DNA from 4 places in the Pseudomonas sp. YH-1 genome. Region 3 is predicted to be linked to each of the others. Evidence: riboswitches for the same ligand, from Rfam matches in the RefSeq annotation. Region 3 holds a riboswitch; each other region holds the start of a gene.
The links. Region 3 has a riboswitch for cobalamin ahead of ACKI1H_RS09250 (TonB-dependent receptor domain-containing protein). Riboswitches for the same ligand answer to the same signal wherever they lie in the genome.
Positions count from the first base shown of each region.

Region 1: another riboswitch for cobalamin. It lies ahead of ACKI1H_RS12100 (TonB-dependent receptor plug domain-containing protein); the one in region 3 lies ahead of ACKI1H_RS09250 (TonB-dependent receptor domain-containing protein).
Region 2: another riboswitch for cobalamin. It lies ahead of cobW (cobalamin biosynthesis protein CobW); the one in region 3 lies ahead of ACKI1H_RS09250 (TonB-dependent receptor domain-containing protein).
Region 4: another riboswitch for cobalamin. It lies ahead of cobO (cob(I)yrinic acid a,c-diamide adenosyltransferase); the one in region 3 lies ahead of ACKI1H_RS09250 (TonB-dependent receptor domain-containing protein).

Region 1 covers NZ_CP178184.1:2,574,727-2,582,291, reverse strand. Annotated here, with positions in the region: gene ACKI1H_RS12105 ((2Fe-2S) ferredoxin domain-containing protein) at 1-12, opposite strand, end outside; gene ACKI1H_RS12100 (TonB-dependent receptor plug domain-containing protein) at 12-1,967, opposite strand; cobalamin riboswitch at 2,062-2,268, opposite strand; gene ACKI1H_RS12095 (VOC family protein) at 2,328-2,756, opposite strand; gene ACKI1H_RS12090 (cupin domain-containing protein) at 2,919-3,287, shown strand; gene ACKI1H_RS12085 (DUF3303 domain-containing protein) at 3,481-3,780, shown strand; gene ACKI1H_RS12080 (GlxA family transcriptional regulator) at 3,770-4,768, opposite strand; gene ACKI1H_RS12075 (cysteine hydrolase family protein) at 4,893-5,441, shown strand; gene ACKI1H_RS12070 (LemA family protein) at 5,606-6,202, shown strand; gene ACKI1H_RS12065 (M48 family metallopeptidase) at 6,224-7,565, shown strand, end outside.
Region 2 covers NZ_CP178184.1:1,816,001-1,823,565, reverse strand. Annotated here, with positions in the region: gene ccoG (cytochrome c oxidase accessory protein CcoG) at 1-877, shown strand, start outside; gene mapR (GntR family transcriptional regulator MpaR) at 964-2,379, shown strand; gene ACKI1H_RS08595 (bleomycin resistance protein) at 2,617-3,048, shown strand; gene cobM (precorrin-4 C(11)-methyltransferase) at 3,054-3,800, opposite strand; gene ACKI1H_RS08585 (cobalamin biosynthesis protein) at 3,797-4,213, opposite strand; gene ACKI1H_RS08580 (CbtA family protein) at 4,283-4,993, opposite strand; gene ACKI1H_RS08575 (CbtB domain-containing protein) at 5,087-5,272, opposite strand; cobalamin riboswitch at 5,379-5,588, opposite strand; cobalamin riboswitch at 5,651-5,843, shown strand; gene cobW (cobalamin biosynthesis protein CobW) at 5,939-6,991, shown strand; gene cobN (cobaltochelatase subunit CobN) at 7,175-7,565, shown strand, end outside.
Region 3 covers NZ_CP178184.1:1,948,284-1,955,848, reverse strand. Annotated here, with positions in the region: gene ACKI1H_RS09275 (phosphate acetyltransferase) at 1-978, opposite strand, end outside; gene eutT (ethanolamine utilization cob(I)yrinic acid a,c-diamide adenosyltransferase EutT) at 975-1,808, opposite strand; gene eutQ (ethanolamine utilization acetate kinase EutQ) at 1,813-2,541, opposite strand; gene ACKI1H_RS09260 (EutP/PduV family microcompartment system protein) at 2,538-3,005, opposite strand; gene eutS (ethanolamine utilization microcompartment protein EutS) at 3,008-3,343, opposite strand; cobalamin riboswitch at 3,597-3,786, shown strand; gene ACKI1H_RS09250 (TonB-dependent receptor domain-containing protein) at 3,881-5,737, shown strand; gene ACKI1H_RS09245 (HAD family hydrolase) at 6,027-6,638, opposite strand; gene tesB (acyl-CoA thioesterase II) at 6,647-7,516, opposite strand; gene ACKI1H_RS09235 (nitroreductase family protein) at 7,530-7,565, opposite strand, start outside.
Region 4 covers NZ_CP178184.1:6,111,393-6,118,957, forward strand. Annotated here, with positions in the region: gene cobD (threonine-phosphate decarboxylase CobD) at 1-72, opposite strand, end outside; partial or broken gene cbiB (adenosylcobinamide-phosphate synthase CbiB) at 72-860, opposite strand; partial or broken gene ACKI1H_RS28190 (cobalamin biosynthesis protein) at 1,053-1,190, opposite strand; gene bluB (5,6-dimethylbenzimidazole synthase) at 1,187-1,837, opposite strand; gene ACKI1H_RS28200 (cobyrinate a,c-diamide synthase) at 1,851-3,143, opposite strand; gene cobO (cob(I)yrinic acid a,c-diamide adenosyltransferase) at 3,172-3,783, opposite strand; cobalamin riboswitch at 4,054-4,279, opposite strand; gene ACKI1H_RS28210 (ABC transporter permease) at 4,410-5,555, shown strand; gene ACKI1H_RS28215 (ABC transporter ATP-binding protein) at 5,552-6,337, shown strand; gene ACKI1H_RS28220 (MlaD family protein) at 6,340-7,278, shown strand; gene ACKI1H_RS28225 (ABC-type transport auxiliary lipoprotein family protein) at 7,275-7,565, shown strand, end outside.

The sequences.
Region 1 (7,565 bases), 630 kb from region 3:
GATGGCCTTCATCAGAAGCTGAAGGTGTAGCGCAGCTCGGCGGTGCGCGGCCGGCCGAGGTTGTCCACTTGACGGATGCCGTTGCTGGTGCGGCCGGTGGCGTAGTCACGGTCCAGCAGGTTCTCCAGCAGCAGGCTCAGGCGGTGCGCGCGGGCAGCGTCGAGGTAGCGGTAGGCGTCACCGTCGAGCACGGTGTAATGGCCGTAGTCGTCGTCCTGGGCGCTGACGATGGAGCCTACGTAGCGGGTGGCGAGCCCGGCGCCCCAGAGGCTGTCGTCGTAGCCCAGGCGCACGCGAGCGAAGAAGTGCGGGATGTTGTTCACCGTCACACCTTCGCGGCTATCCACCAGGTTGCGCGTGGCGTCGGCGGAGACCTGCCAGTGCCGGCCAAACTGCCACTGGCCGTTGGCTTCCACGCCACGCACCTCTATCTCACCACTGCCGTTCACCCACTGGTCGCCCGCGAGGGTGATGAGGTCGGTGATTTCGCGGCGGAACAGGGTGACGCTGCCGCTCCACGGCTGGTCGAACAGTTCGCCGGTGTAGTCCAGGCCCAGTTCGGCGTTGCGGCTGCGCTCGGGCTTGAGATCACGGTTACCGACTTCATCGCCCGGTTCGTTGACGAACAGTTGCTCGGCGGTGGGCAGCTTGAAGGCGGTGCCGAACTGGCCGCGCAGCTTGAGCTGCTGGGTCAGGTCGTAGAGCGAGGTGAGCATCCACACGGTGGCGCCTTCGCCACCGGAGATTTCCTCGCGACGCACGCCAAGGCTCGGATGCCAGTCGGGCAACGCCTCGATGTTCGGCCGCAGCTGGGCGTACAGCGCGTGGGACTCGGCCTTGTCGTTGTCGATGATCAGCACATCGTCCTGGCCCTTGTACCACTGGTTGTCGCTGCCGAAGACCAGTTCGTGGCCGCCTGCCAACCGGGCCTTGCCTTCGAGCTGCGCGCCCCAGTCGGTGAAGCCCCAGTAGTCGTTGTGGTTGAGCACCTGGGTGCCGCCACCCTGCAGGTTGTAGACGCGGTCGTAGCGGGTGTCCCAATCGTTTATGTGGGTCTTGGCGAACCAGCTGAAATCGTCGCCGACGCGCTGCTGGAAAGTCGCCGTGGCGATCTGCTGCACGCGGTTGTTGCTGGTGTGGTGGTTGGAGGTCGGCCGGGAGAAGTCCAGCTCGGCATCGGCGTACTGGTAGAACAGCTCCAGCCGCGAGGCGTCACCGATGGCCTGGATGGCCTTGGCGCCGAACACGTTGACATCGTAGGAGCGGCGCTTGTCGCTGACCGTACTGGTCATGTCCTGGTCGCGGTAAGGCTGGTAGCCATCGGAGCGGTTGTGGCTGACATAGGCCATCAGGCCGAGGTCGCCCAGGCCGTTCTGCACGATTTTCTCAGCGCGGGCATCGCCGCTGCGGCCCTTGAAGGTGTCCAGGCCAAGGTTCACCTCGCCGGTCGCCTCCCGCGAACGCGCGCTGCGGGTGACGATGTTGATCACCCCGCTCACCGCCTGGGTGCCGAACAGCAGGCCCTGGCCACCCTTGAGCACCTCGATGCGCTCCACTGCGGTGGTCGGCAGGGTGTCGATGTAGATGCCGCCGTAGAGACGGTTGTTCAGGCGCACACCGTCCAGCAGGATCAGCGTGTCGTCGTTTCGCCCGCCCAGCAGCGAGTAGGTGCCGTAGTCGAAGGGGCCGTTCTTCGGCGCAACGAACAGGCCGGGCACGTACATCTGCAGCACGCGGGTGATGTCGGCGCTGGGACCGGCGCGTTCGATCTGCTGGCGGTCGATGACCTCCAGCTTGCTGCCATAGCGGGCCATGTCGGCCACGGTGGTGGACTCCACCGACGGTGCGCTGACGATTTCGTCGGCCAGGTCCAGCGGCGCCGCAACGAGCTGCGAGCTGAGGGCACAGAGGGAGAGAACGGGAGTCCAGCGCAGGGCGCGCCGGGAGTTGAAAGCAGGAGAATGCAAGGTGATCGCCTCGAAATCGGGATTTCGCAGGCGGCGCAGCGAGACCCGGAACGAGCGCGCCCCGGGAACCGGCTCACGCCCGCCCACCGCGGGTTTGCCAAACAGGTTCCAGGCCGGTCTCCGGGCTTGCGAGGGTCCTGGGGCATCCGCCTTCCCATGCTGTCGCACAGTGGCCTAATGGATGCTCCGCTCGCTTACCGTTGCGGGGGCAGCGCCGGACTGATCGCACGAAGGCGACGCACCGGCTTCCCGTTTCACCTCACGCACGGCGGCGTGAGGCACCTGGAACGGGGCGCATCTCAACACCAGGTCGGGAACGCGTCAAGGGCAGGGGTTGCGGCAGGATGTTGCAGGGCGGCGTCAGTGCCAGGGATCGTAGGTACCGAAGCTCCAGATGTGGCCTTCCGGATCGCGGCAGGTGAAGCCCTGGCCGCCGTAGTCTTCGTCCTTGATGTCGATGACGATCTGCGCGCCGCCGTCCACCGCCGCGCGATACAGCGCCTCCGCATCCTTCACCACCACGTAGATGCTCTGGGTGCAGCCGCCGATTTCGTCGGGCTGACGCATCAGTCGGCCGTACTCGTTGTCGTGCAGCGAGCCGAGCATCACCAGGCCACTGCCATCAGCCAGCGCCAGCTGCGCGTGGGCAATGCCGCCGTGCTCATCGGCCACCACCAACTGCCGCTGGAAACCGAAGGTGGCGCACAGCCAGTCGATGGCCTGAGGCGCATCGCGGTAGCGCAGGCAGGGGATGACGCTGGGGCGTACAGCAGGTGCGGGCTGGGGCATGGCGATCTCCGACGCGGGATGGGCGCGTCCTTTCCAGCATAGTCGCGCCTTTGCGCCGCTTCAGCGCGGTGCGGCGACCGGCAAGCGAAGCGCAATTTCCTGCAAGACCGGTTGTCGGCGCGGCCTTAGTGTCAGCCGAATCAGAAAGAGGAGAAATCCACCGTGACCCAGCGCCAACCGATCAACCTGCAGGACAAGCTCGGCCGCATCACTGAAACCTGGCAACCGCGGGTGATCGCCGAGATGAACGACTACCAGTTCAAGGTGGTGAAGCTGCGCGGCGACTTCGTCTGGCACAGCCACGCCGACACCGACGAAACCTTCATCGTGCTCGACGGCGAGTTGCGCATCGACTTCCGCGACGGCCCGCTGACCCTGCGCGCCGGCGAGCTGTACGTGGTACCGCGCGGCGTCGAGCACAAGCCCTATGCCGAGCATGAGGTACAGGTGATGCTGATCGAGCCGCGCGGCGTGCTGAACACCGGCGACCAGGGCGGCGAGCGCACGGCGGAGAATGATCGCTGGGTGTGACCGTCGATCGACAGCAACGCGCGGCGCCGATCAGCGGCCTCTCCCTGTCGCACAACGGCTGCTATGCCTGACGGGAGGAAACCGCTCCCAGCCGGAGGCTGTAACGCCTGGGAAACAACAGGCGTGACTCTGGCGGCGGTGCCGATTCGGGTCCGCGACACTTGACTGCCCGGACCCGGGCCAGAGGTGCGAAATGCTCTATCTGGTGAGTTGGACTATCCCCATGGAAAACCGCGATGCCGCCATCGAGCGGTTCCTCAAGACCGGCGCGCAGCCTCACGACAAGGTGGTGCTGCACGGACGCTGGCACGCCGTCGGGCACATGCTTGGCTTCGGCCTGGCCGAAGCCGAGAGCCCCATCGAAATACAGCGCTGGATGATGCAGTGGAACGACCTGCTGGATATGCAGGTTCACCCGGCCCTGACCGACCAGGACCTGGCGCCACTGATGGCCGAAGTGATGCAGCAGCGCAAGCAGGAATTCAATCGCTGAGTGCACTTGCCCCCGCCTTGGCGCCGAAGCGCTTGCGGTAATCGCTCGGCGCCATCCCGGTAATCTTGCGGAAGGTGCTGCGGAACGAACCCGGGTCGAGGTAGCCGACCGTGTAGGCGATGTGGTCCACCGTGCCGTTGGTGAACTCCAGCAGCTCGCGCGCCTTGCCCACCCGCAGGTGCTGGCAGTACTCGGTGGGCTTGAGCCCGGTGGCGGCGCGGAAGCGGCGCAGGAAGGTGCGCTCCTCCAGCCCGGCCTGGGTTGCCATGGCGGCGAGGCTGACATCCACTGCGCCGTTGCCCTGCAGCCAGTGCTGCACCTTGAGGATGGCAGCGTCGCCATGGCCCAGTAGCGGCGCGAAGTTGCTGCCGCATTGCTGGGCGCTGTCGCTGTGCTCCACCACCAGGAAGCGCGCGGTGCGGTTGGCGATGCTCGGGCCGAGCAGGCGGTCGACGATGCGCAGGCCCAGGTCCGACCAGGCCATCAGCCCTGCAGAGGTGATCAGGTCGCCGTCATCGACGATGGGTTTGTGCGGCTCCAGGCGCACGCGCGGGAAGCGTTCGGCGAAGGCCTCGGCTCCGCTCCAGTGGGCAGTAGCGCTGCGTCCGTCGAGCAATCCGGCTTCCGCCACCAGCAGACCACCGATGCACACTGAGCCGACGATGGCGCCCTCGCCGTGGCGCGCGGCGAGCCAGTCGGTGAGGTTGCGCAACGGTGCGGCGTCCGGCAGGCCAAACAGCGACGGCGGGACGAGGACCGCCACCAGCCGGCTGGCGACGCCCGGATGCGTGTCGAAGACGCGTCGGGGCTCGCTGCCATCCTCACCAGACCAATGGCTGACCCGCAGCGCCGGCAATTGCCCGGCAGCCTCTTCGGCGGCGATCCGCTCGGCCACGGCGAACAGGTCGGTGAGCCCATGCAGCGCCGCCGCCTGCACACCGGGATAGAGCAGCAACCCGATCTCGACGACGCTCCGTTCCACAGCCATTGTCAGTTTTCCCCCGGTTATTGTCGTTCCGCCTGATCCCCGCGCGGCGCGCAGCGAACCATACTGGTTCCACTTCCCCACCACTCGACACTCACTACCCAAGACTCAAGAAAGGAATGCGGACATGGCCAAGCAAGCGCTCATCCTAGTGGATATCCAGAACGACTACTTCCCTTCCGGCAAGTGGCCGCTGGTCGGCATCGAAGCCGCTGCCGACCAGGCCGCCAAGGTCCTGGCCGCCTTCCGCGAGCGCGGTGACCTGGTGGTACACGTGCGCCACGAATTCGACAGTGCCGACGCCCCGTTCTTCGCCCCCGGCAGCGACGGCGCGAAGATCCACGGCAAGGTCGCCAATCTGCCCGGCGAGCCGGTGGTGCTCAAGCACTTCGTCAACGCCTTCCGCGACACCGACCTGAAGGCGATCCTCGACCAGCATGGCGTGGCGTCGCTGGTGGTGGTCGGCCACATGAGCCACATGTGCGTGGATGGTGCGGTGCGCGCCGCTGCCGACTTCGGCTACCCGGTGACCGTGCTGCACGATGCCTGTGCCACCTTGGACCTAGAGTTCAATGGCGTGAAGGTTCCTGCCGCTCAGGTGCATGCGTCCTACATGGCCTCCCTGGCATTTGCCTACGCCGAAGTCGTGTCCACCGCCGACTACCTGAACCGCTGATCTACAGGGTTTGGAAAAAGGGCCTCCAGGGAGGCCCTTTTTCGTTCAGAAACGCGCCAGGACGCTGCCAACGAATCGGCGAATCAAGACGTGAGAAGTTGCCCAACACGTCGCTGGCTTTCCGCTATTATCGACGCTCGATCGCCCGCCGATAAGGACATCCCATGAGCGTTTCTTCGATCATCACCCTCGCCATCATCGCTGGCGTCATCTTCCTGCTGATCAACGTGTTCAACCGCCTGGTGGCGCTGCGCAACCGCTACCAGAACGCCTTCGCGCAGATCGAGGTGCAGCTCAAGCGCCGCTACGACCTGATTCCCAACCTGGTGGAAACCGCCAAGGCCTACCTCAAGCACGAGCGCGAGACGCTGGAAGCGGTGATCGCCGCGCGTAATGCTGCGGTTGCTGGTCTGAAGGCCGCTTCCGAGCAACCCGGCGATGCCGGCCGCATGGCGCAACTGGCCGCCGCCGAGAATGCCCTGGGCGGTGCCATGGGGCGCCTCAACGTGACCCTGGAAGCCTACCCGGACCTCAAGGCTTCGCAGAACCTGCAGCAGGTCAGCGAGGAGCTGTCGAGCACCGAGAACAAGGTGGCCTTCGCCCGCCAGGCCTACAACGACGCGGTGATGGAGTACAACACCTACCGCCAGTCGTTCCCCGCCAACTTCCTGGCCACCACCTATGGCCACAGCAAGGACGCCAGTCTGCTGGAGTTCGAGGACAGCAAGGAAATCCAGTCCGCGCCGAAAGTCGCTTTCTAAAAACCTGGCGCAGGACGCGCGATGAACTTCTTCGAACACCAGGACCGCGCCCGCAAGCAGACCGGGCGCCTGGTCCTGCTGCTGAGCGTGGCGGTGGTCTGCCTGGTCACCATCACCAGCTTCGCCCTGGGCTGGCTCTGGCGCCACCTGGGTGAGCCGGCTTTGCACCTGACCTCGCGCGCCTCCCTGCCCGACCCGGAGCTCTACCTGTCGGTGGCCGCGGTGATCGTCGGCGTGGTCGTCCTCGGTGCGCTGTACAAGCAGGTGCAATTGAGCGCCGGCGGCAAGGTGGTCGCCGAGAGCCTGGGCGGCCGCCTGCTCAACCTCAGCGCCGGCAACGCCGATGAGCGCCGCCTGCTCAATGTCGTCGAGGAAATGGCCTTGGCTTCCGGCTCGCCGGTGCCGCCGGTGTACGTACTGGAAGACGGCTCGATCAACGCCTTTGCCGCCGGACTGACGCCACACGATGCGGTGATCGGCATCACCCGTGGCGCCATCGAGCAGCTCGACCGCAATGAATTGCAGGGCGTGATCGCCCACGAATTCAGCCATATCCACCACGGCGACATGCGGCTCAACACCCGACTCACCGCCCTGCTCCACGGCATGCTCCTGCTCGGCCTGATCGGCGGCATGCTGCTGCGCGGCTGGAGCGAAACCAGCACCGGCGTCCGCGTCAGCAGCCGGAGCAGCAGCAATAACAAGGACGGCGGCGGCAGCGTGGTGCTGCTGGTGATCGGCGCGGGCGTGGTGCTCTATGTGCTGGGCTATGTCGGCACCTTCTTCGGCCAGCTGATCAAGGCATCAGTGAGTCGCCAGCGCGAATACCTGGCCGACGCCTCGGCGGTGCAGTTCACCCGTGATCCCTCTACCATCGCCGGCGCGCTCAAGAAGATCGGCGGCAACCCGTTGGGCGCCCTCCTCAGCGCGCCGCGCGCGGCCGAGTTCAGCCACCTGTATTTCGGCGATGGCGTGGGCAGCAGCTGGTTCGACACCCACCCGCCACTCAAGGACCGCATCCGCCGGGTCGATCCGGGCTGGGACGGTCGCTACCCGAAGTTCGAGCCGCGCCTGGACGTGGCGCTGATGAACAAGGACGCATGGACCGCTGCCGTGACCGGCCAGCCCTACCAGCCCAGCGCCGTGGAAGTGGCCGTCGCCGCTGTCGGTGCTCCCACCGTTGCGCACCTGCAGGAAGCCCGCAGCACCCTGCAGCGCCTGGATGAACGCCTGCAGCGCGCCGCCCACGACAGTGAAGGCGCGCAAGCGCTGGTCTACGGCCTGCTACTGGACAGCGAACCCGGCCAGCGGACGCGTCAGCTGGAAGCGATCAAGCAGCGCCTGAACCTGAGCCAGGCACTGC
Region 2 (7,565 bases), 130 kb from region 3:
CATCGGCTACTTCACGCCGGTGCGGCCGCTGGTGATGGACCTGCTCACCTTCAAGCTCGACCTGGAAAGCACCTTCTGGGTCGCCTTCTTCGCCGCCGCCACCTACGCCAACGCCGGCTGGCTGCGCGAGCAGGTGTGCATCCACATGTGCCCGTACTCGCGCTTCCAGAGCGTGATGTTCGACAAGGACACCCTGATCATTTCCTACGACGCGGTGCGCGGCGAATCCCGTGGCGCACGCAAGAAGGACGCCGATCCCAAGGCCCTGGGCCTGGGCGACTGCATCGACTGCCACCAGTGCGTGCAGGTCTGCCCCACCGGCATCGACATCCGCGACGGCCTGCAGATCGCCTGCATCGGCTGCGCGGCCTGCATCGACGCCTGCGACTCGGTGATGGACAAGATGGGCTACGACCGCGGGCTGGTGCGCTACACCTCCGAGCGTGCGCTCGAAGGCGGCAAGACCCACCTGCTGCGCCCGCGCCTGATCGGCTACGCGGCAGTCCTGCTGGTGATGATCGGCGCCTTCGTCTGGGCATTGGAGGCGAGGCCGCTGATCAACCTCGACGTGGCCCGCGACCGTGGCCTGTTCCGCGAGAACGCCGCCGGCGAGATCGAGAACATCTACAACCTCAAGCTGATCAACAAGACCCAGCAGCCGCAGCATTACCACCTGAGCCTCGCCGACGGTGCCGGCTACCGCCTGCAGGGCGTGCCGGAGCTGATGCTGCAACCAGGCGAGATTCGCGACTTCGCCGTCTCGGTGGCCAGTGAGGCGCAGAGCAGCGCGGGTGGTTCGGTGCCGCTGCACTTCCGCGTCAGTGACGGTAATGAGGAGATCGACGCCGCCAGCACCTTCGTCTCGCCGAGGCGCTGAGCATGGCCAGGGAGCTTGGCGTGACCTCGGCGCAGCGCCTAGAGTGGGCGGACTCTTCCGCCCCCCAGGCCGCCGTGCAGGACAAGATGAAGCGCTACGAGAAATTCGCCGACGAGATTGCCGGCCTGATCCGCAGCGGCGTGCTCGCCCCCGGCCAGAAGGTCCCCTCGGTGCGGCACGCCAGCCGCACCTACGGGGTCAGCGCTTCCACGGTGTTCCAGGCTTATTACCTGCTGGAGGATCGCGGGTTGATCGTCGCCCGCGCGCGCTCGGGCTACTTCGTCCGCGAGCACGTGCAGCGGGCCCTGGCCGAACCGGAGATCGCCCGCCACGACGCGCAGACCACCGAAGTGGACGTCAGCGAACTGGTGTTCTCGGTGCTCAGCTCGATCAAGGACCCGGACACCGTGCCCTTCGGCTCGGCCTTCCCGGCGCCGGAACTCTTCCCCCTTCCACGCCTGGCCCGCTCCATGGCCCACGCCGTGCGTGACATGGACCCGCGCTCGGTGGTCGCTGACCTCGCCCCCGGCAGCCACGCGCTGCGCCGGCAGATCGCCCTGCGCTACATGGTCGGCGGCATGCCGCTGCCGGTGGAGGAACTGGTGGTCACCAACGGCGCGCTGGAAGCGCTCAACCTGTGCCTGCAGGTGGTCACCCAGCCGGGCGACCTGGTCGCCATCGAAGCACCGGCCTTCTACGCCAGCCTGCAGGTACTGGAGCGGTTGAAGCTCAAGGCCGTGGAAATCCCTGTACACCCGCGCGAAGGCATCGACCTCGACGTGCTTGCCGACAGCCTGGCGCGCTTGCCGATCAAGGCCTGCTGGTTCATGAGCAACTTCCAGAACCCGCTGGGCGCCAGCATGAGCGAAGACAAGAAACGCGCCCTCGCCGCCCTGCTGAGCCAGCACCAGGTGCCGCTGATCGAGGACGACGTCTACGCCGAACTGTACTTCGCCGCCCAGGCGCCCAAACCGGTGAAGGCGTTCGACAGCGAAGGGCTGGTGATGCACTGCAGTTCCTTCTCCAAGAGCCTGGCGCCAGGCTATCGGGTCGGCTGGGTGGCCGGCGGACGCTACGCCGAGCAGATCGAGCGGCTCAAGCTGATGACCAGCCTGTCAGCCTCGGTGCCGGCCCAGGCGGCCATCGCCGATTACCTGCAGCACGGCGGTTACGACCGCCACCTGCGCAAGCTGCGCCACGCGCTGGAAAGCCAGCAGCACGCGATGCTCGCCGCCGTGGCCCGGCACTTCCCCGCCGCTACCCGCGTCACCCGGCCCAGCGGCGGCTACTTCCTGTGGCTGGAGCTGCCCGAGCAGATCGACGCGCTCAAGCTGTTCCAGCTCGCCCACGCCCAGGGCATCAGCCTGGCGCCGGGGCCGATCTTCTCGGCGACGCGGCGCTTCGGCCACTGCCTGCGGCTGAACTATGGGCACCCCTGGACGACGGCCAGCGAACAGGCCATGGAAACCCTCGGACGGATCATTCATTCGCTGCAGGGCTGACAAGCGCCGCAGGACTGATCCGCACATTCGGAAACGATCTGTATCTGTGCGGCACTTTGTCGCAGGCCTACCCTGTCAGGCAGGAAACCCGGACGAGGGAAGCTGCCATGGATGCCGAAGACCTGATGATCCTGCTCACGGTGTGCGCCGCACTCGGCGTGCACCTGTGGGTACGCTGGTACCTGCGGCGCGGCATGGCGCCGCGCGGGGAGCAGTGGCTGGCGTGAGAACACCGACATGCTGAAGATGAACGCCCTGGTGCCGGAACTGATCGTCGCAGACCTGACGAGAAGCCTGCACTTCTACTGCGAGGTGCTCGGTTTCGCCATCGAGTACCAGCGCCGCGAAGACGACTTCGCCTTTCTTTCCTTTGGCGACAGCCAGCTCATGCTGGAGCAGGACTGGCATTCCGACTCGCCATGGAGCGTGCGCCCACTGGACCCTCCACTGGGACGAGGCGTCAACTTCTCCATTCGCTGCCCCGATATTCAGGCGCTGGTGAGTTCGCTGAACGAGGCGCGCATCTCGCTACGCAAACCCGTCGAGGAGCGCTGGTACCGGCAGGACGAACAGTTGTACGGCGAGCGCAATTTCCTCGTCCAGGACCCGGACGGCTACCTGTTGCGCTTCGCCCAGAGTCTTGGATCGCGGCCCCTGCCAGCCGAGTGATTTCGCTACGGCCGATACAGGTGCGCATGCTCCGCGCTGTACAGCGACGAATCGGCAAACCCTTCCGCCCCCAGCACCCTGCCCACCAGGATCAGCGCCGTACGCCGGAAACCCTTGGCTTCTGCCTTGGGCAGGATGTCGCCGAGGGTGCCGGTGACCTGGTCCTGGTCCGGCCAGCTGGCGCGGTGGATCACCGCAATGGGGCAATCCGCGCCGTAGTACGGCAGCAACTCTGCAACGATATTGGCCAACTGGCCGACGCCTAGGTGAATGGCCAGGGTCGCGCGGTGCTGCGCCAGTTCGGCGAGGGATTCGCCTTCCGGCATGCGCGTCCGGCTGGCGTAGCGGGTGAGGATCAGCGTCTGCGAGATATCCGGCAGGGTCAGCTCACAACCCAGGATCGCCGCGCAGGCGGAAGTCGCGGTAACACCGGGGATGATCTCGTAGGCGATGCCCAGGTCGCGCAGGTGGCGGATCTGCTCGCCGATGGCGCCGTACAGCGAGGGATCACCGGAGTGCACCCGTGCCACGTCCTTGCCCTCGGCATGGGCCTGCGCCAGCAGCGCGACGATCTCGTCCAGGTTCAGTTCGGCAGTATTCACCACGCGTTCGGCGCTGTGCCCTTCCAGCACCGCTGGCGGCACCAGCGAGCCGGCGTAGAGGATCACCGGGCAGGTGCGGATCAACCGCTGGCCCTTGACCGTGATGAGTTCGGGGTCGCCGGGGCCGGCGCCGATGAAGTAGACCGTCATGGCTGCTCCTGTGCGGATTCGACGGGGATGAAGGCCAACGCGCAGGTGGCTTGGTCGCTGCGCCGTTTTCCCACCAGCAGGCGTGCCGGCGCGTTGCCCTGGGCCTCGGCCTGCAGCAGCGCGGCAGCCTCGGCGACGCTGGCGCTGCCAGTGGCCGCGCGCACGGTTTCGGAGGGATCGCTCAGGCGCTTCTCGCACGCTGCCAGCTGTTGGGGCGTGAACAGCCTCAGTGGCAGATCGAGTGCGGCGGCCAGCGCCAACAACCCCTCCTCGTCGGCCTTCAGCGTGGCACTGGCCAGCGCGGTGAGGTGCGACTCGTCGAGCCCGGACTCGGCCAACGTCGCGCGCAGCAACTCGCGCAGTTCATCGAGCGAGCAGCCACGGCGGCAACCCAGGCCGGCAACCAGCGTCATTCCCTACCTCCAGAAAACAAAACCCCGCAGGCGGCGGTGCCGGCTGCGGGGGCGAGCATAACGCGCGAATCAGGCCGACGGTGCGAAGCGACGGAACAGCCAGGCCGCGACCAGGCCAAGGGCTGCCCAGAACACCGCGTTGGTGACCAGCGAGGCGATGATGAACTCGTGGGCCAGGCTTTCCGGTGCAAGGCTGGAATGCACTTCCGGCTGCGGCGCACCGATCACATGCGGTACCACCAGCAACGCGACACCGACGGCCTTCAGTGCCCAGTGACGGCCGAACACCAGCAGCGCGAGGCCAACGGCAGTGGCGGCGGCGGTGCCGATCCACCAGGTCTGCCGCAGGGTCAGATCGGCGGCGGCGGTACCAGGGACTTCCGGCGGCAGGCCCAGCGAAGGTGCCAGGGTGAACACGGCGAAACCGGCCAGCCCCCAGAGCAGGCCTTCGGAAGTCTTGCCCGGCTCACGCAGGGTGAACAGGCCGGCCAGCATCAGCGCGAAACCCACGGCGACCACCAGGTTGCCACCGGTGGTGGAGAGGATGCGCTGCCAGCCGTCTTCTGGCTCCCAGGCTTCGTCATCATGGTGGTGGCCGGCGGCGGCGCCCTCGGCATGCTCGTGGGCATGTTCTTCGACCAGCGCGGCGGCCGGCTCGGCTTTCTCGAAAGTCTCCGCCTTGAGGATCAGCGGGGATACCCACAGCAACTGGACCACGGTGAGTACCAGCGCCGCGATCAGACCGGCGAAACCGGCGGTCTGGGCGATACGTTTGATCATTGCAATTCTCCAGGCGAGACGAGGCCTCGAACGCTGCAAAAGCGCGACCGAGAGTGCCTCGAATTCGCTGCGCTTACGCGCAGGCGGTGCACATTAGTGGCAGGGGAAACCGGCGCTGTGGCGGGTGTCGTGCGCGGCGTTGTGGACCGCATCCAGATGCGAGAAGCCGGCGAAGTACACCAGCAGCGCGCCCAGCAGGCTGGCGCCAACGGCCAGGCTGATGCGCTTGGAAAGGGGGATGGAAGTGCTCGACGCGTGCGTCAGGGTGCTGCTGGACATGAACGTTCCCTCTGAAGATCAAAGTAAGAGAACGCAGAGGTTGAACGCATTCGAACGCGCCGGAACGGTCGCGCCACGGCCTGCGCCCGCCCACCGCGGGTTTGCCAAAAAACGAAAGCTCCAGGCCGGTCTCCGGGCTTGCGACGTTGGCCTGTGGCCAAGCGGGTCAGTCTTCCCATGCGTCAGCACAGTGACTACTGATGACCCTACGATCGCTTACCGTTGCGGGGGCAGCGCCGGACTGGTCCTTGCGGACGCACCGGCTTCCCGTTTCACCTCGCGCGTGGCGCGAGACACCTGGAACCGCGCTAGCTGACCACGGCAGCCGACAGGCGTCAACCGATCCCCGGCGATTGACCGTCCCGCCTGCGCTGCGTAGCCTTCCCTGCTTCGAGGTTCTCCGGCGCTGGCCGGAGCTAAGAGGGAACGTGGAAATCTTCGGATGCGCCACGGCTGCCCCCGCAACTGTGAACAGCCTGTCTCTTCACGCGCCACTGCCGATTCGGGCGGGAAGGCGAAGAGACGACAGAGGGCTGTGAGCCAGGAGACCTGCCTCGTGCAGCATCAAGACAACCGGGCGGGGTGATCCGGTGGCGACCTTCGTTGCGCGGCGAACCCGCGCGCGCGCCCTTCATCCGCCCGCCAACTTCCGCTTGCGAGGCGCGCATGAAAACCCTGGCCAAACTCCCCGTCACCATCGTCACCGGCTTCCTCGGCGCCGGCAAGACCACCCTGCTCCGCCACATGCTGGACAACGCCGAAGGCCGCCGCATCGCGGTGATCGTCAACGAATTCGGCGAGCTGGGCATCGACGGCGACATCCTCAAGCAGTGCTCCATCGGCTGCAGCGAAGAAGAGGCGGTCGGCCGCGTCTTCGAACTGGCCAACGGCTGCCTGTGCTGCACCGTGCAGGAAGAGTTCTTCCCGGTGATGCGCGAACTGGTGGCGCGTCGCGGCGACCTCGACCAGATCCTCATCGAGACCTCGGGCCTGGCCCTGCCCAAGCCGCTGGTGCAAGCCTTCCAGTGGCCGGAAATCCGCAACGCCTGCACGGTGGATGCGGTGATCACCGTGGTCGACAGCCCGGCCGTGGCCGCCGGCACCTTCGCCGCCCATCCCGAGCAGGTCGACGAGCAGCGCCAGCAGGACCCGAACCTGGACCACGAATCGCCGCTGCACGAACTCTTCGAAGACCAGCTGGCCAGCGCCGACCTGGTGGTGCTGAACAAGGCCGACCTGCTCGACGCCCAAGCGCTGGCCCGCGTACGCGCCGAAGTCGCCGAGGAGCTGCCGCCGGCGGTGAAGATCGTCGAAGCCAGCTCCGGCCAGCTGCCGCTCTCGGTGCTGCTGGGGCTGAACGCCGAGGCCGAGCTGCACATCGACAGCCGCCCGACACACCACGACCACGAAGGCCATGAAGATCATGACCACGACGAGTTCGACTCCTTCCATGTCGACCTGCCGGAAGTGGAAGAACGCGCCCTGCTCGAGGCGTTGAACGCGCTGGTCGAGCGCCACGCCGTGCTGCGCATCAAGGGCTTCGTCGCCATCCCCGGCAAGCCCATGCGCCTGCTGGTGCAGGGTGTCGGCAAGCGCTTCGACAAGCACTTCGACCGCGCCTGGCGCAGCGACGAAACCCGTGGCACGCGCCTGGTGGTGATCGGCCAGGAACTGGACCAGGCGACCATCGCCAACGAGCTGCGTACTGCCCTGGCGTAATGACCTCGTAGGGTGGCGTGGAGCGCAGCGATACCCACCACCGATGATGGGTAACGCAAGCTCCACCCATCCTGCGGTCATGCCAAGTCCCTGTAGGAGCGAGCTTGCTCGCGAACCAAGCCCCGACGCGAGGCTGTTCGCGAGCAAGCTCGCTCCTACGAAGAGCCACCACCGAGCAAGCCCATGCACCTGCTGCGCACCCAACCCGGCGGTTTCGTCCCCGACGACGGCATCGCCCACCTGGCCCAGACGCCCGCCGAGCTGGTGATTCTCTGCAGCGGCGACTCGCACCTGGCACTGCTCGCCGAGGCCGCCCGCGAGCTGCCGGAGGACTACCCGAGCCTGCGGCTGGCCAACCCGATGCAGCTGCAGAACCACGCCTCGGTGGACCTTTACGTCGACGAAGTGCTGCAGCACGCCAAGGTCATCCTGATCTCGGTACACGGCGGCATCGGCTACTGGCGCTACGGCATGGAGCAGTTGGTGGCGTTGGCCGAGCGCGGCGTCACGCTGATCGCGGTACCCGGCGACGACAAGCCCGACCCCGAACTCAGCGCGCTGTGCAGCGTCCCGC
Region 3 (7,565 bases):
GGCTCCACCGCCCATCTTTCCGGCGAGCAGAACCATCTGAATCATTTCTTCCGTACTACAGCCACGGGACAGGTCGTGCAGCGCGGCGCGCATGCCCTGCAGCATCGGCCCAATGGCGCGATAGCCACCCAGGCGCTGAGCGATCTTGTAGCCAATATTGCCGGCCTCCAGGCTGGGGAAGACGAACACATTGGCCGCCCCCTGCAGCGGGCTGGAGGGCACCTTCAGGGCGGCGACCTGGGGCACGAAAGCCGCGTCGAACTGCAGCTCGCCATCCACACACAATTGCGGCGCGCGTTCGCGTACCAGCGCGCAGGCCTCGCGTACGGCCTCGGCATCGGGATGGCGGGCGCTGCCATGGCTGGAGAAGGAGAGCATCGCCACCTTCGCCGGCTGACCGGTCACCCGCTCGAAGCTGACAGCCGAGCTGAGCGTGATATCCGCCAGCTGCTCCACCGTCGGCCGCGGGATCACGCCGCAATCGGCGAACGCCAGCGGCTGCCCGCCATCGGGCGGCAGCATGAAGAACACCGAAGACAGTGTGCGGTTACCCGGTTCCAGGCCCACCACTCGCAGACCTGCGCGCAGCACATCGGCGGTGGAACTGAGATTGCCGGCAATGCACAGGTCGACCAGGCCCGCCTCGAGCATGGCCGCGCCGAACCCGAGCGGTGAACGCAGCGACTCACACGCCTGCTCCGGGGTCAGCTTCGACTGCCGCTGCAACAAGGACTCGACAAAGGCATCGATCCTGGGCGAGTGCTCGGGGTCGAGCACGGGTACCTCGCCCAGACGCACGCCCTGCTCCAGGCAATAGCTGCGCAGGGCGAAGGGGTTGCCCAGGAGCAGTGGCTGTGCCAGCCCTTCGCGCTTGAGATACTGCGCCGCCTCGATGGCGCGGCGATCCAGGCCATCAGGGAATACCACCCGCGGTGGATCAAGCCGGGCGGCCCGGCGGCACTCGTCGAGCAGGCTCATGAGCGATCTCCTTGCAGGCGTTGCAGCAGCACTTCTCGACTGGGCCAAGGCTGGCCGCGCTGGTGCAGGACACTGAGCAGCATCGCCACATAGAGCGCACTGGAAAGCCGATTGAGTGCGTGCAGCAGATCCTTGCGCTGCAGTTGGTAGCCGGGTCCGATGAACACCTCGGCGGCACAGACCTCGACTTCGCGCACCTTGGCGCGCAACAGGTTGAGTTGTGCGCAGGCACGCCCGTGCGCCAGCTCCGGCACCAGATGGTCATGCCCGAGGTACTTCAGCGGCGCATGGGACAGGCGGTGCAGCTCGCCATCATCGAGCCCGCCGATGCTGAAACCAGGCAACGACTCACCCAGCACATCAGCGCGCATCACCTGGCCCAGCACCGAGCGCAGGTCACCCAGCCAGGCGACCAGTTCCTGAGGTTCGCGCAGCTCCACCTGCAACCACACCGCGAGGGCGATGGCCGCATCGAGCTGGGCGCGCAAGCGCAGGCGCGGATCGTTCTTGGCCACCAGCTCGCGGGCGTTCAGGTGCGTCATGCCCTCGGGCTTGTGCTCGGCCGGCTGGTGACACAGCTGGCAGCAGGCAACGACGCTTTCCGCCTGACCGGTCAGCCCGTGCACCGGCTCCGGCTCGGCGCCATCGCCGGCCTGGTTGTCGCGGAACAGGCGCCCTTGCTCGTCGTGGTACTTCACTGTCAGCCGGCGCGCCTCGATCAGCGCACGCGCCGCCGGGGTCAAGCGGGCGTCGGCCGGCAGGTGCAACTCGGTACCTTCGCTCAGGCCATGTCGCTCACGCAGCCAGGTCTCGGTGATGAAGGTGCTCATCGCCTCATTGCTCCTGCCAGTTGGCCGGCCAGGCCACATAGAGGAAGCGCACACGGGTCGGCGTACCGAACTCGATGCGGCTGCCCTTGGGAATGAACAGCAGGTCGCCGGGCCGGCCAACCAGGGTCTCGCCGTGCTGACGAATGTGCAGCTCACCCTCGAGTACCAGGTCCACCTCGTCGTAGTTCAGCGTCCACGGGAAGAAAGCGTTTTCCCACTGCATGAAGCCGGCGCCCATGCTGCTGCCATCCTCGGTACCGACCACGTCGGTGATGCCGATCTGGCAACCGCCCTCGACGCCGTCGAGCAGGCCGAAACGCACGCTGTCGCCCTTCACCAGCTTGATGCCGCCAGCACCGGTGCGCGACTCGAATCCCGACGGTTCCGGACTCGCTGTCATGCCACCCGCCCGAGCCGCCTTGCGCACCAGTTGTTCAACCAGTGCCGCATCGGCATCGGCAGGAAGACGCTCCAGCACGGCTGCGCGGATGGCCGCAATCTGGTCCTCGCTGGCAACCGCGGAATCGTTGACCGCCTCGGTGCCTTTCATGGCCGTACCATCCCCAGGCTGCACGGCCTCACCGGCGATGCGCTCGATGATCTCCAGCCCTGCTTCCTCGGCGATCATCCGCGCCTCGGGCGTCAGAATGCAGCGCGGCAGCTCGACTTCGAGCGAACGCTGCCCGGCGGCAATCGCCTCGCGCACGGAGCCCGCGGTAATCAGCTTTTTCATGGATACTTTTCCTCAAGCGGAGCGCGTCCGTGCAACACCTGGCGCAGACGCTCGATACTGGTGGGGTCGTCCTGGGCGACGCGCAGGATCTCGCCATGGATGCCGTGCCGCCGCATCAGGGACTCGGCCGCATCCGGGTCCGCGTCGGCCAGGTCGCACTTGCTGATCACACCGACCAGGCGCTTGCCCGAGTGAATGTCGAGCAGTCCCGGCGGCAAACGACACTCCGGCTCATTGGCCGGATGCACGTAGACCAGGGTGTCCACGTTGTCGGTGCTGGTAATCAAGGCCCGGTACAGCCGTGGATGACTGATGAACTCGCCGGGGGTATCCATCGCACCGCACAGGTCGAAGTCCAGGGCCTGGGTCTTGCGCGGCGTTTCGCGGCGGCCGCGCAGGGCGTTGAACAAGGTGGTCTTGCCCGCTCCCACGCCGCCGACCAGGGCATATCGATGGGTCTGCATGCTCAACTCCGGGTCACCGGGCAAATGGTGTAGGCGAGCAGGCGGTCGAGGTTGGCGCAGGTACGCTCCAGCGCTTCTTCCACCGCACCGACGCTGCCATAGAGGACCAGTGCGCCGCTGAAGCGATCGAGGAAGCCGATCTGCACATTGGCGGCCTTGGTGGCGAAATCACCCGCGATCATCGCCGTCTCGCCGGGGGTGAGCGTCATGATGCCGATGGCCTCGGCGCCAGGGACGCCGATCTTGCTCGACAGGTCTTCCTGCGGATGCGCAATCAGGTGTGCCAGGGTCACCTGCTTGCCTGGCACAAACTCCTGAATGATTCGTTCTCTGCTCATCGGGCGCACCTCTTGTCCATGAACAAAAGGCTAACCAAGGGGGGCAGACCAGCCCTATCGAAAATCGGCAAACTTTTCAGCGGATCGACAGAGTTCGAGCGGGCCATCGCGCCCATGGGCACGACCTGGGCGATTTCGTCGCAGCCCGCAATAGGTCGGCAAAGCCCCTGCCAGATGGGCTGGCGGCGAGTCGTCGGAAAGCGTTGGCACAGCGCAGCACGAGCCGTCGATCGCCGCTGCCCTTGCTCATCGCAGACCTTGGTCGTATGGTTCGCCCCGTTTTCGTTCGAGGTAACGGGAAGCAGGTGAAAGACCTGCGCTGCCCCCGCAACGGTAACCGACGCGATCCTTCATGGATTGCAGCATCGCCAGTAGCCACTGCACGACTGTGGGAAGGCGGCGATGTGACGTCGGCAGCCCGGAGACCGCCCTCGACACGCCCCGACAGGTGTTGCGGAGGGCCGCACCGTCAAGTGCGGCCTGCCGCCCTTGCCACGCCCTCCTCGAAAGTCATCCGACCGCTTTTGAGGACGCTCCATGAAACTGACCCGACTCGCCCTGGCCACCAGCCTGCTGCCCGGCATGGCCTTCGCCGCTGGCGACATCTACACACTCTCCGACCAGGTGATCACCTCCGCGCGCCAGGCCCAGCCGCGCGCCGAAGCCACCTCGGCCAACAGCGTATTCACCCGTGCCGACATCGAACGCCTGCAGGTGCGCAGCGTCCCCGCCCTGCTCGCCCGCGTGCCCGGCGTGCAGATGGGCAGCTCCGGCGGCGTGGTCTCGTACTCCGTGCGTGGCACCAGCACCGCGCAGACCCTGGTGCTGGTGGACGGCCAACGCGTCGCCTCGGCCAGCAGCGGCATCGCCCGCCTGGACTACCTGAGCATCGACAGCATCGAGCGTGTCGAAGTGACCCGTGGCCCGCGTTCCGCGCTGTACGGCGCCGATGCCATCGGCGGCGTCATCCAGATCTTCACCCGCCGCGGCGAAGCCGGCCTGCACCCGGAAGTGCGCCTGGCCGCCGGCAGCCACGGCACCTTCGAGCGCAGCCTGAGCCTCTCCGGCGGTAACGAGCAGACCCGCTACAACCTCGGCGGCAGCCTGGACGAGAGCCAGGGCTGGGACCGCACCAGCGACAACGTCGGCGCCGACAACGACCACGACGCCCAGCGCAACAAGGCCGTGCACCTGAACCTGGACCATCGCTTCAGCGAGGACTGGAAGGCCGGCCTGAACCTCAACGACCAGCGCGGCAAGAACGAATACGACGACGCCTACAACTTCGAGCCGGGCTCGCCCCGTGACGAATTCCGCGTCAGCAGCTACAGCGCCTACCTCGACGGCCAGATCACCTCGATGTGGAACAGCCGCCTGGAGCTGGGTCGCAGCTATGACCGCAACAAGGCCGTGGGCGCCGCCGACAGCTGGAACAACGGCACGCTGGAAACCACCCGCCACTCGGCGAGCTGGCTCAACCGCCTGCAACTGGACGAAGCCAACCAGCTGGCCCTGGGCGCCGACTGGTACGAAGACAAGGTCGACGGCACCACCGATTTCGCCGAGGACCAGCGCAGCAACCGCGCCTTCTTCGCCCAGCACAGTTTCAAGGGCGACAGCTTCGGCACCGAGTTGGGTATCCGTCACGACAACAACCAGGCCTATGGCAGCCAGAACAGCTGGAACGCCGCCTTCAGCCTGCCGGTGGGCGACAGCCAGACCTGGATCGCCAGCTACGGCGAAGGCTTCCGCGCGCCGACCTTCAGCGACCTCTACTACCCCGGCGCGAGCAACCCGGACCTGAAGGCCGAGACCTCGAAGACCTACGAGCTGCAATGGCGCGGAGACTTCTCCGGCACGCACCTGGAAGCCTCGCTGTACCGCACCGAGATCGATGACCTGATCGCCTGGGACAGTACCAGCAACCAGCCGGAGAACATCAACAAGGCGCGCATCGATGGCTTCGAGGCCAGCGTCGCCCGCGAGGTACTGGGCTGGCAGGCCGCACTCGGCCTGAGCCTGATCGACCCGCGCGACCGCGACACCGGCCACACCCTGCCCTACCGCGCGCGCCGCACCCTGAGCCTGGACCTCGACCGCCAGTTCGGCGCCTTCGGTGTCGGCGGCACCTGGCGCGCGGTCAGCCAGCGCTACGACGACGCCGCCAACACCCGCGAGCTGTCCGGCTACGGCGTGCTCGACCTGCGCACCAGTTGGTTGGCCAGCAATGAAATTCGCTTCGACCTGAAGCTGGATAACGCCCTGGATCGCAACTACACCCTGGGCGACTACCTGCGCCCGACCAGCCCGAGCGACTACATGGGCGAAGCCCGCCCCTACCGCGAACCGGGCCGCACCGCGCTGCTGGCGGTGACCTGGACGCCGGAGCTGTAACTCCTGCCAGCGCTGCGGCGCTTTCGTAGGATGGCGTGGAGCGCAGCGATACCCATCGTGCCTGGCACTGCCAGCATGGGTATCGCCTAGGCTCCACCCATCCTACGGATCGAGGTTCACACATATGCCAGGAGCGCGACCAAGGGGCGCTCCTACCGGGAACCTCGGTGCTGGCGGCTGTTCGCGAGCAAGCTCGCTCCTACAGGGTTGGCGTGCAGGGATATCCCTGAGCTCCCCGGTTTGCTCATCGTAGGAGCGAGCTTGCTCGCGAACCCGCAAGGCAGCGGACTCAGACCAGCACGCCCGCCATCCGTCCCAGCTCCGCGCAGTCCTGCGCATGCCAGTCGGTCAGCTCGGGCCAGGGGTTCTCTTGTAGATGGTCGGCCAGATTGACCAGCGCGCTGTGCGCGCCGGCGGCACGGGCGCAATCGAGATCGAAGCGGTAATCGCCGACCATCAGCATCCGCTGCGGCGCCACATCCCAGCGCGCGGCCAGGCGCAGCAGGCCGTCCGGGCTGGGCTTGGGGTCCGCCTCGCCACGGCCGAGAACATCCTCGGTGAGGAAGCAATCGCCGATGCCGATGGCGTCCAGTGTGATCAGCGCCAGCTCATGGGCATTGCGGGTGAGAATGCCGAGCCGGTAACCCGCGCCGTGCAGCGCACACACCAGTTCCACCGCGCCCGGCGCGGCCTTGGACGCCACCGCCAGCTCGCGCTCATGCTCCAGCAGCCAGGCGTGCTTGGCTGCTGCCTCATCTTCCGGCAACGCGGCCAGGTGGGTGAGGATGTCGTGTTCCTGGGGAATCCCCAGCGCCCGCTTGATCGCCGGGAAGTCGTGCACCGCCAGGGTCAGGGTGCCGTCCATGTCGAACACCCAGTGGCGAATCTCTCCCAGCGACAGGGCGAGCGTCATGCCCAGTCCTCGCGGCGGCGGATCAGGCCTTCCTGGGTCGAGGATGCGACCAGCTGGCCGTCACGGTTGAAGATGCTGCCGCGCACAAAGCCACGGCCGTTGCCGGCCCAGGGGCTGTCGATGGCGTAGAGCAGCCATTCGTCCGCACGCAGGTCGCGGTGGAACCACACGGAGTGGTCAATGGTGGCGACCTGCATGTCCTTCTGCCAGACCGAGCGGCCGTGGGGCAGCAGCGAGGTGGTGAGGAAACCGAAGTCCGAGGCGTAGGCGAGGATGTACTTGTGCAGTGCCGGGATGTCCGGCAGCTTGCCGTCAGCGCGCAGCCAGAGGTACTTGATCGGCTCGCCGACGGTGGGTTCGTAAGGGTCGTTCTGGGTGACCGGACGGATCTCGATGGGCTTGGGATAGAGCAGCTTGTCGCGGATGCGTTCTGGGAATTTCTCCGCGCCGGCCTTCTTCAGTTCCAGGTCGGTAGGCAGGTTCTCCGGGCCGACCACGTCGGGCATGGTGATCTGGTGCTCGAAGCCTTCCTCGTCGGTCTGGAACGAGGTGCTCAGGGCGAAGATCGGCTGGCCCTTCTGGATCGCGGTGACGCGGCGGGTACTGAAGGTGCCGCCGTCACGCACGCGATCGACCTGGTAGACGACCGGCTTGCTGGCATCACCCGGACGCAGGAAGTAACCGTGCATCGAATGCACGTGGCGCTCCGCCTCGACGGTCTGGCTGGCCGCCGACAGCGCCTGGCCGAGTACCTGCCCGCCGTACAGCTGGCGGAACCCGAGGTCCTGGCTCGTGCCGCGGAACAGGTTCTCTTCGATCTGTTCCAGGCTCAGCAGAGCCACCAGGTTGTCCAGGATCTGGGTCATGCGCGTTGTTTCCTCAATTGCGGTCTTGCTGAAGTGGGAGTCGGCGCGG
Region 4 (7,565 bases), 2.6 Mb from region 3:
GTCCAGCCATTCGGCGAGCGGAATGCCGTACTGCTGCGCCGCTTTGCGCAACCGGCCGCCATGTTCGAGCATCAGAGCACTCCCAGAATGAGGATGACGACCAGCCAGAGCAGCACGCCCTGGCGCACCAGGGCCAGCGCGCGCCAGATGTCGGTGGCGGTCGGTGCCGGGCCTTCGCCCAGTTGCGGGCGTTCGTGGATTTCACCGTGGTAGCGGGCGGAGCCACCGAGCGACACGCCCAGCGCTCCCGCGCCCGTTGCCATCACGGGGCCGGCGTTGGGGCTGTCCCACTGCGGCGCCTGTGTCCGCCAGCAACGCAAGGCCAGCCGGGTATGGCCGAGCAACGCGTAGGTGAAGGCCACCAGGCGCGCCGGAATATAGTTGAGTACGTCGTCGATCTTCGCCGCCGCCCAGCCGAAGCGTTCGAAGCGCGCGTTGCGGTAGCCCCACATGGCGTCGAGGGTGTTGCTCAGGCGATAGAGCACCACGCCCGGTGCGCCGGCCACGGCGAACCAGAACAGCGCGGCGTACACCGCATCGCTGCCGTTCTCCAGCACCGATTCGGTGGCAGCGCGGGCCACGGCGGTGTCATCCAGTTCGGCGGTTTCGCGGCTGACCATGTAGCCCACCCGCAACCGGGCTTCGTTGAGGTCACCGACGCGCAGGGCCAGCGCCACCGGCTCGGCGTGCTCACCCAGACTGCGCAGGCCCAGCGCGGCGTACAGCGCGAGCGCCTGTACAACCCAGCCGACATAGGGCAGCAGACTGAGCAGCAGCGCGATCAGCGTCAGCGGGATTACTGCGATGATCCAGGCGGTGACGCCGTGGCTGCGCCAGCCGAGGCCGGGGGTGTCACTCCCGGAAACATCGGAGTGGGGAGAAGTACCCTCTCCCCCGCCCTCTCCCTGAAGAGAGAGGGAGCTAGTCTGGAGCTGTAGGCCAGCACTGTGCTCGCCGGGAGTCTCGGAATGTGGCACAGCACGAATATCCCCTCTCCCTTCGGAGCGGGGCGCGCAGCCAGGGTTAGGGAGAGGGAGCTTTTCACCGCTATTGGCAACTCGCGATCGATTGAACCTTCGCTCCAGTCGGTCCGCCAACCGACCAAATGCCACCAACGGATGCCAGCGCTTCGGCTCGCCCAACAGCGCGTCCAGCGCCACGCCGAGCATACTCAACAGAGCCACGCTCATGGCTGTTCTCCCCACTGGTTCTCATACAGCAGTTCGCCCAGCGCACGTGGCTGGCGCCAGCCCTCCAGAGCCAGCATCGGCGCGGGATAGAACTCGCTGACCGGACCCAGGCAGATCACCGCGACCGCCTCGGCTCCGTCCGGCAATCCAAGCAATTCGCCCAGCGCCAGCGGATCGAACAACGACACCCAGCCCATCCCTAGTCCTTCGGCACGAGAAGCCAGCCAGAGATTCTGGATAGCGCAGGACAATGAGGCCAGGTCCATGTTCGGCAGCGTACGACGACCGAAGACGTGCGCCTCGCGGCCATCCATCAGCGCGGCCACCAGCACTTCGGCGCAGTCGAGCACACCCTCGACCTTCAGCCGCATGAACTCGTCGGAACGCTCGCCCAGCGCCTCGGCGGTGCGCACGCGCTCTTCCTCCACCAGCGCATGGATCGATTCACGCAGCTCCCGCGAGGTGACGCGGATGAACCGCCACGGCTGCATCAGCCCGACGCTGGGCGCCTGGTGCGCCGCCTCGAGCAGGCGCGCGAGCAGGTCGGGCGCCACCTCGCCGCCGCTGAAGTGGCGCATGTCACGGCGCTCGGCGATGGCGCGGTAGAGCGCGGCGCGCTCTTCTGGACTGTAAGCGTGCTCGGTCATGGTCTGACGCTCTTCATGGTCTGAGCAGGGCTGCTGCGGCGTCCGGGTCGGACGGCAGGTAGAAGTGAATGTAGGAGGCGGTGAGCCGGCCGCGGCGGAACACCGCTTCGGCCACCGGCTTGTCGTTGGGGCAGATGCCACGGGCGAGCGGCTCCTCGCTACTGTCCAGTAACGAGTGGTGGAAGGTGTGCCCTCGCAGCGTACCCTCGGGCAACGTCACGGCTTGCAGCGCCAATGCAGCGAGGCGCTTCTGCATGCGCGCCTCGCCCGGCAGCAGGCCAAGCAGTGGCGCGCGCTCTCCGGCCACATCGGTCAGCGCGTCGAGCAGATAGAGCATGCCGCCGCACTCCGCGAGGATCGGTTTGGCCATCTCGTGATGCGCGTGGATGGCCAGGGCCATGGCGCGGTTCTCCGCCAGCGCCTGCAGGTGCAGTTCCGGGTAGCCGCCGGGCAGGTAGAGGCTGTCCACCTCCGGCAGCGCCACGTCACGCAGCGGCGAGAAGAACAGCAGCTCGGCGCCCAGCTCGCTCAGCAGGTCGAGGTTGGCCTGATAGAGGAAGGCAAAAGCATTGTCCCGCGCCACGCCGATGCGCACGCCATCGAGACGGGAAGCCCGGTTTCGCAACTCGGGCGCGGCGAAGCTCACGGGCAGCGGAAGCTCGGTGCTGGCGCTGGCCGCCAGGGCATCGGCGGCGGCATCCAGGCGGGCGTCTAGGTCCGCCAGCTCGTCGGCCTGCACCAACCCGAGGTGGCGGCTCGGCAGCTCTACTTCGGTATCGCGAGGCAGCGCGCCGTACCAGCGAATCCACTCCGGCAGGCTGTCGCGCACCAGGTCGCGGTGGCGTTGGCTGCCGATGCGGTTGGCGAGCACGCCGGAGAACGGCAGGTCGCTCTGATAGGTGGCCATGCCGACGGCCATCGCGCCGAAGGTCTGCGCCATGGACTGGCCGTTGATCACCGCCATCACCGGCACATTGAAGCGCCGCGCCAGATCGGCCGCCGAGGGCGAGCCGTCGAACAGGCCCATCACGCCCTCGATGAGGATCAGGTCGGCCTCGCCGGCCGCCTCCCAGAGCAGGCGGCGACTCTCCTCCTCGCCGACCATCCACAGGTCCAGCTGGTAGACCGGCGCGTCACTGGCACGGGCGAGGATCATCGGATCGAGGAAATCCGGGCCGCACTTGAACACCCGCACCTTGCGCCCGAGGCGCGTGTGCAGGCGCGCCAGGGCGGCGGTCACGGTGGTCTTGCCCTGCCCGGAGGCGGGTGCGGCGATCAGCAGTGCGGGGCATTGGCGCGAGGTCATCGAGCGTGCTCCGCCACAACGGGATGCATCAGAATTCCACCCCTTTCTGCGCCTTGATACCGGCCTTGAAGGCGTGTTTCACCAGGCCCATCTCGGTGACGGTGTCGGCCGCCTCGGTCATCGCCGGCTGCACGCCGCGGCCGGTAGCGACCACATGCTGCATCGGCGGACGTGCGGCGATGTCGGCCAACACGGTGTCCAGTTCCAGGTAGCCGTGCTTGAGGGCGATGTTCACTTCGTCCAGCACCACCAGGCCGACCTGCGGGTCGCTCAGCAGTTGCCGCGCCACGTCCCAGGCCGCCTGTGCCTTGGCGATGTCGCGCTGGCGGTCCTGGGTTTCCCAGGTAAAGCCTTCGCCCATGACGTGGAAGCTGACTTCTTCGGGGAAGCGGCGGAAAAACGCTTCCTCGCCCGTGGTCGCGGCGCCCTTGATGAACTGCACGACGCCCACCTTCATGCCATGGCCCAGCGCGCGGGCAACCATGCCAAACGCCGAGCTGCTCTTGCCCTTGCCGTTGCCGCTGTTGACCAGGAACACACCGCGCTCCCCCTGGGCCTGGGCGATCTTCTCGTCAATCACTGCCTTCTTGCGCTGCATGCGCGAGCGGTGGCGGTCGTCCTTTTCCGGGGATTCAGTCATGAGAAGTGGCTCCTGAAAGCGATTGCACAGGCGTCAGGCTGCCGGCCGGGTGGCAGCGAACGGGGGATGGAACAGGCAGGGATGTACCGCTGGCGCGCGCAGGCGCCATGCAGAAGAGATCGCCCAGCACGAAGGCTGTCGACCCGGGGAATAGGGATTTCACCTGAAGGATTCTCCGCCGCTCTCACCCGCGCGGCACTGACCAGTCGGGGCAGGCGGAGGACGGCAACGCGCGGCGCGCAGCGCCGACGTCGGCAGCGCCTCCCGCGATGCCATGCGATGCAGCAGGCCGGTCTCCGGGCTCGCGAGTGGAAGCGCCTGGCGTTTCCGAAGGAACCGCGCCTTCCCATGCCAATGGCACAGTGGCGGATTGCGGTTCGAAGCTCGCTTACCGTTGCGGGGGCAGCGCCGGAATGATCGATTGTGCATCGACTTCACCGGCTTCCCTGTTTCACTCGCGGCTTGCGCCGAGAGCACCTGAAGCAGGCGCGCAGCTTAGTGGCTGGCGGGCTGGGGCGTCAATTGAACAGGATGTCGCCGGGGCCCGCCCTCAGAACCACAAAGGCTCTAAAATGGGTCACACAAGTCAAGTGGTCAGGCCGCATAACTTCGCTAGAATGCGACTCATGACGACGACTGCCCTACCCGGCCAGCTCCAGCTCGACGCCACCGCCAATCCACCGCTGATGCGCATCAGTGGTGATTGGACGCTTGCGCATTTCTCCACGCTCGAAGCTCAGGTGGCCGCACAGCGCACTGCCGAGTCCCCGGGCGCGCTGGACTTCGCCGGCCTCGGCGCATTGGATACCGCCGGTGCCGCCCTGCTCGCCGAGATCATCGGCAGCGCACGCATGAGCCAACTCGATCAGATCGCCCGCAACCTGCCCGCCGAACGCCAGGCGCTGCTGCGCACTGTCGGCAGCGCGATCACCCAGTGCCGGCTCGACGAAAAGGCCCCGCCGCCCGGCAATGCGCTGGTCGATGTGCTGGAGCGGATCGGCATTGCCTCCGTCACCTTCAAGGACCACCTGATCGGTGTATTGGGCTTCATCGGCCTGACTCTCCAGACCCTGCTGCGCAACCTGCTGCGTCCGCGCCGTTGGCGGCTGACCTCGCTGGCCGCGCACATGGAGGAAACCGGCCTGGACGCCGTGCCCATCGTCGCCCTGCTCACCTTCATGGTCGGTGCAGTGGTGGCCTTCCTCGGCGCCACGGTGTTGCAGAAATTCGGCGCGGCGATCTACACCGTCGACCTGGTGGGCTTCTCCTTCCTGCGCGAGTTCGGCGTACTGCTCACCGCCATCCTGATTGCCGGCCGCACCGCCAGCGCCTTCACCGCGCAGATCGGTTCGATGAAGGCCAACCAGGAAATCGACGCGATCCAGGCCCTGGGCCTGGACCCGGTAGAACTGCTGGTACTGCCGCGGGTGCTGGCGCTGCTGCTGACCCTGCCGATGCTGACGTTCCTGGCGATGATTTCCGGCATCTTCGGCGGTGGCGTGGTCTGCGCCCTGAGCCTGGACATCTCGCCGCGCATGTTCCTCTACATGCTGCAGAACGACATCGCCGTGCAGCACTTCCTGGTGGGCATCGTCAAAGCCCCGGTATTCGCCTTCATCATCGCCGTGATCGGCTGCCTGGAAGGCTTCCGCGTCAGCGGCAGCGCGCAGTCGGTGGGCGAGCACACGACCTCCAGCGTGGTCCAGTCGATCTTCGTGGTGATCCTGCTGGATGCCATGTTCGCGCTGTTCTTCATGGAGATGGGCTGGTGAGCGAACCGATCATCGTCGTCCGCGACCTGGCCAACCGCTTCGGCACCCACGCCGTGCACGAGCACCTCGACCTCGACGTGATGAAGGGCGAGATCCTCGGCGTAGTGGGTGGTTCGGGCACCGGCAAGTCGGTGCTGCTGCGCAGCATCATCGGCCTGCGCCAGCCCAGCGAAGGCAGCGTGCATGTCTTCGGGCAGAACCTGCCTGCCTTGCCGCCGCTGGAGCGTTCGAAACTGGAAAGGCGCTTCGGCGTGCTGTTCCAGAACGGCGCGCTGTTCTCCTCGCTGACCGTGAGCGAGAACATCTGCCTGCCGCTGATCGAACACGCCAAACTGTCGCGCAGCGACGCCGAGTTCATGGCCAAGGTGAAGATTTCCCTCGCCGGCCTGCCACCGGATGCGGGCGCCAAGTACCCCTCGGAGCTGTCCGGCGGCATGGTCAAGCGCGCCGCGTTGGCCCGCGCCCTGGCGCTGGACCCGGACATCCTGTTCCTTGACGAACCCACCGCCGGCCTAGACCCCATCGGTGCCGCGGCCTTCGACCAACTCATCCTGACCCTGCGCGACGCCTTCGGCCTCACCGTGTTCCTGGTGACCCACGACCTGGACACCCTCTACACCATCTGCGACCGCGTCGCCGTGCTCTCGCAGAAGCGGGTGCTGGTGGTCGGTCCGCTGGACCAGGTCGCCGAGAACCCGGACGCCTGGGTCCAGGACTACTTCCATGGCCCCCGTGGCCGTGCCGCGCAGCAGGCCACCGAGCACCTGCGGGAGGAAAACTGACAATGGAAACCCGTGCCCATCACGTGCTGATCGGCCTGTTCACCCTGGTGGTGTCGATCGGCGCACTGCTCTTCGCGCTGTGGCTGGCGCAATCGAGCAACGACCAGAAGTACAAGGTCTACGACGTGATCTTCAACGAGGCGGTGACCGGCCTGTCCGAAGGCGGCACCGTGCAGTACAGCGGCATCCGCGTCGGCGATGTGGTCTCCCTGCGCCTGGACCCGAACGACCCGCGCAAGGTCCGCGCACGCATCCGCGTCTACGACAGCACACCGATCCGCGAAGACACGCGCGCCAAGCTGGCTCTCACCGGTGTCACCGGCCAGGCCATCATCCAGCTCTCCAGCGCCGCCCAGGACAGCCCGCCGCTGGCCAGCAAGGACGGCGAGGTGCCGGTGATCAAGACCATCCCTTCACCCTTCGCCAAGCTGCTGGCCAACGGCGAGGACATCGCCACCAACATCAACAACCTGATCAACAACGTGAACCGCATGTTCTCCCAGGAGAACGTCGACCGCATCAGCCGCACCCTGGACCACATCGACCAGGCCACCGGCGTGGTCGCCGAACAGCGCGACGACATCCGCCGGACCTTCAAGGAACTCGCCGCCGCCAGCGAGCAGGCGCGTATCACCCTGGCCAATGCCAGCGAGTTGCTCGACCGCGCCAACCAGACACTGGGCGGAAAAGGCCAGGTCATCATGGACGACGCGCAGAAGACCCTCGCCTCCCTGCGCAGCAGCAGCGAGCGCGTGGATCAACTGCTGAACAGCAACTACGACTCGGTGAACGGCGGCCTCAACGGCCTGGGTGAGATCGGCCCGGCGATCCGCGAACTGCGCTCCACCCTGGAAGACCTGCGCGGCGTCACCCGCCGCCTGCAGGAGAACCCCACCGGCTACCTGCTCGGCCGCGAACGCAACAAGGAGTTCCAGCCATGACCGCCCTTCCCCGCCTGCTCGGCGTCGCCGCCCTGGTCAGCCTGCTGGGCGCCTGCTCGATCCTCCCGGAAGCGGAGAGCCCGGACTTCTACCTGCTGCCGGCAGCGCAACAACCGGCGCGCAGCAGCACAGCGGTGGACTGGTCGCTACGCGTCAGCGCCCCCACCGCCGGCCTGGCGCTGGACAGCAACCGCATCGCCGTGGTCCCGCAGGGCAACCAGCTGAGCAGCTACCAGGGCGCACGCTGGAGCAACCGTGCACCTGGCTTGCTGCGTGACCGCCTGCTC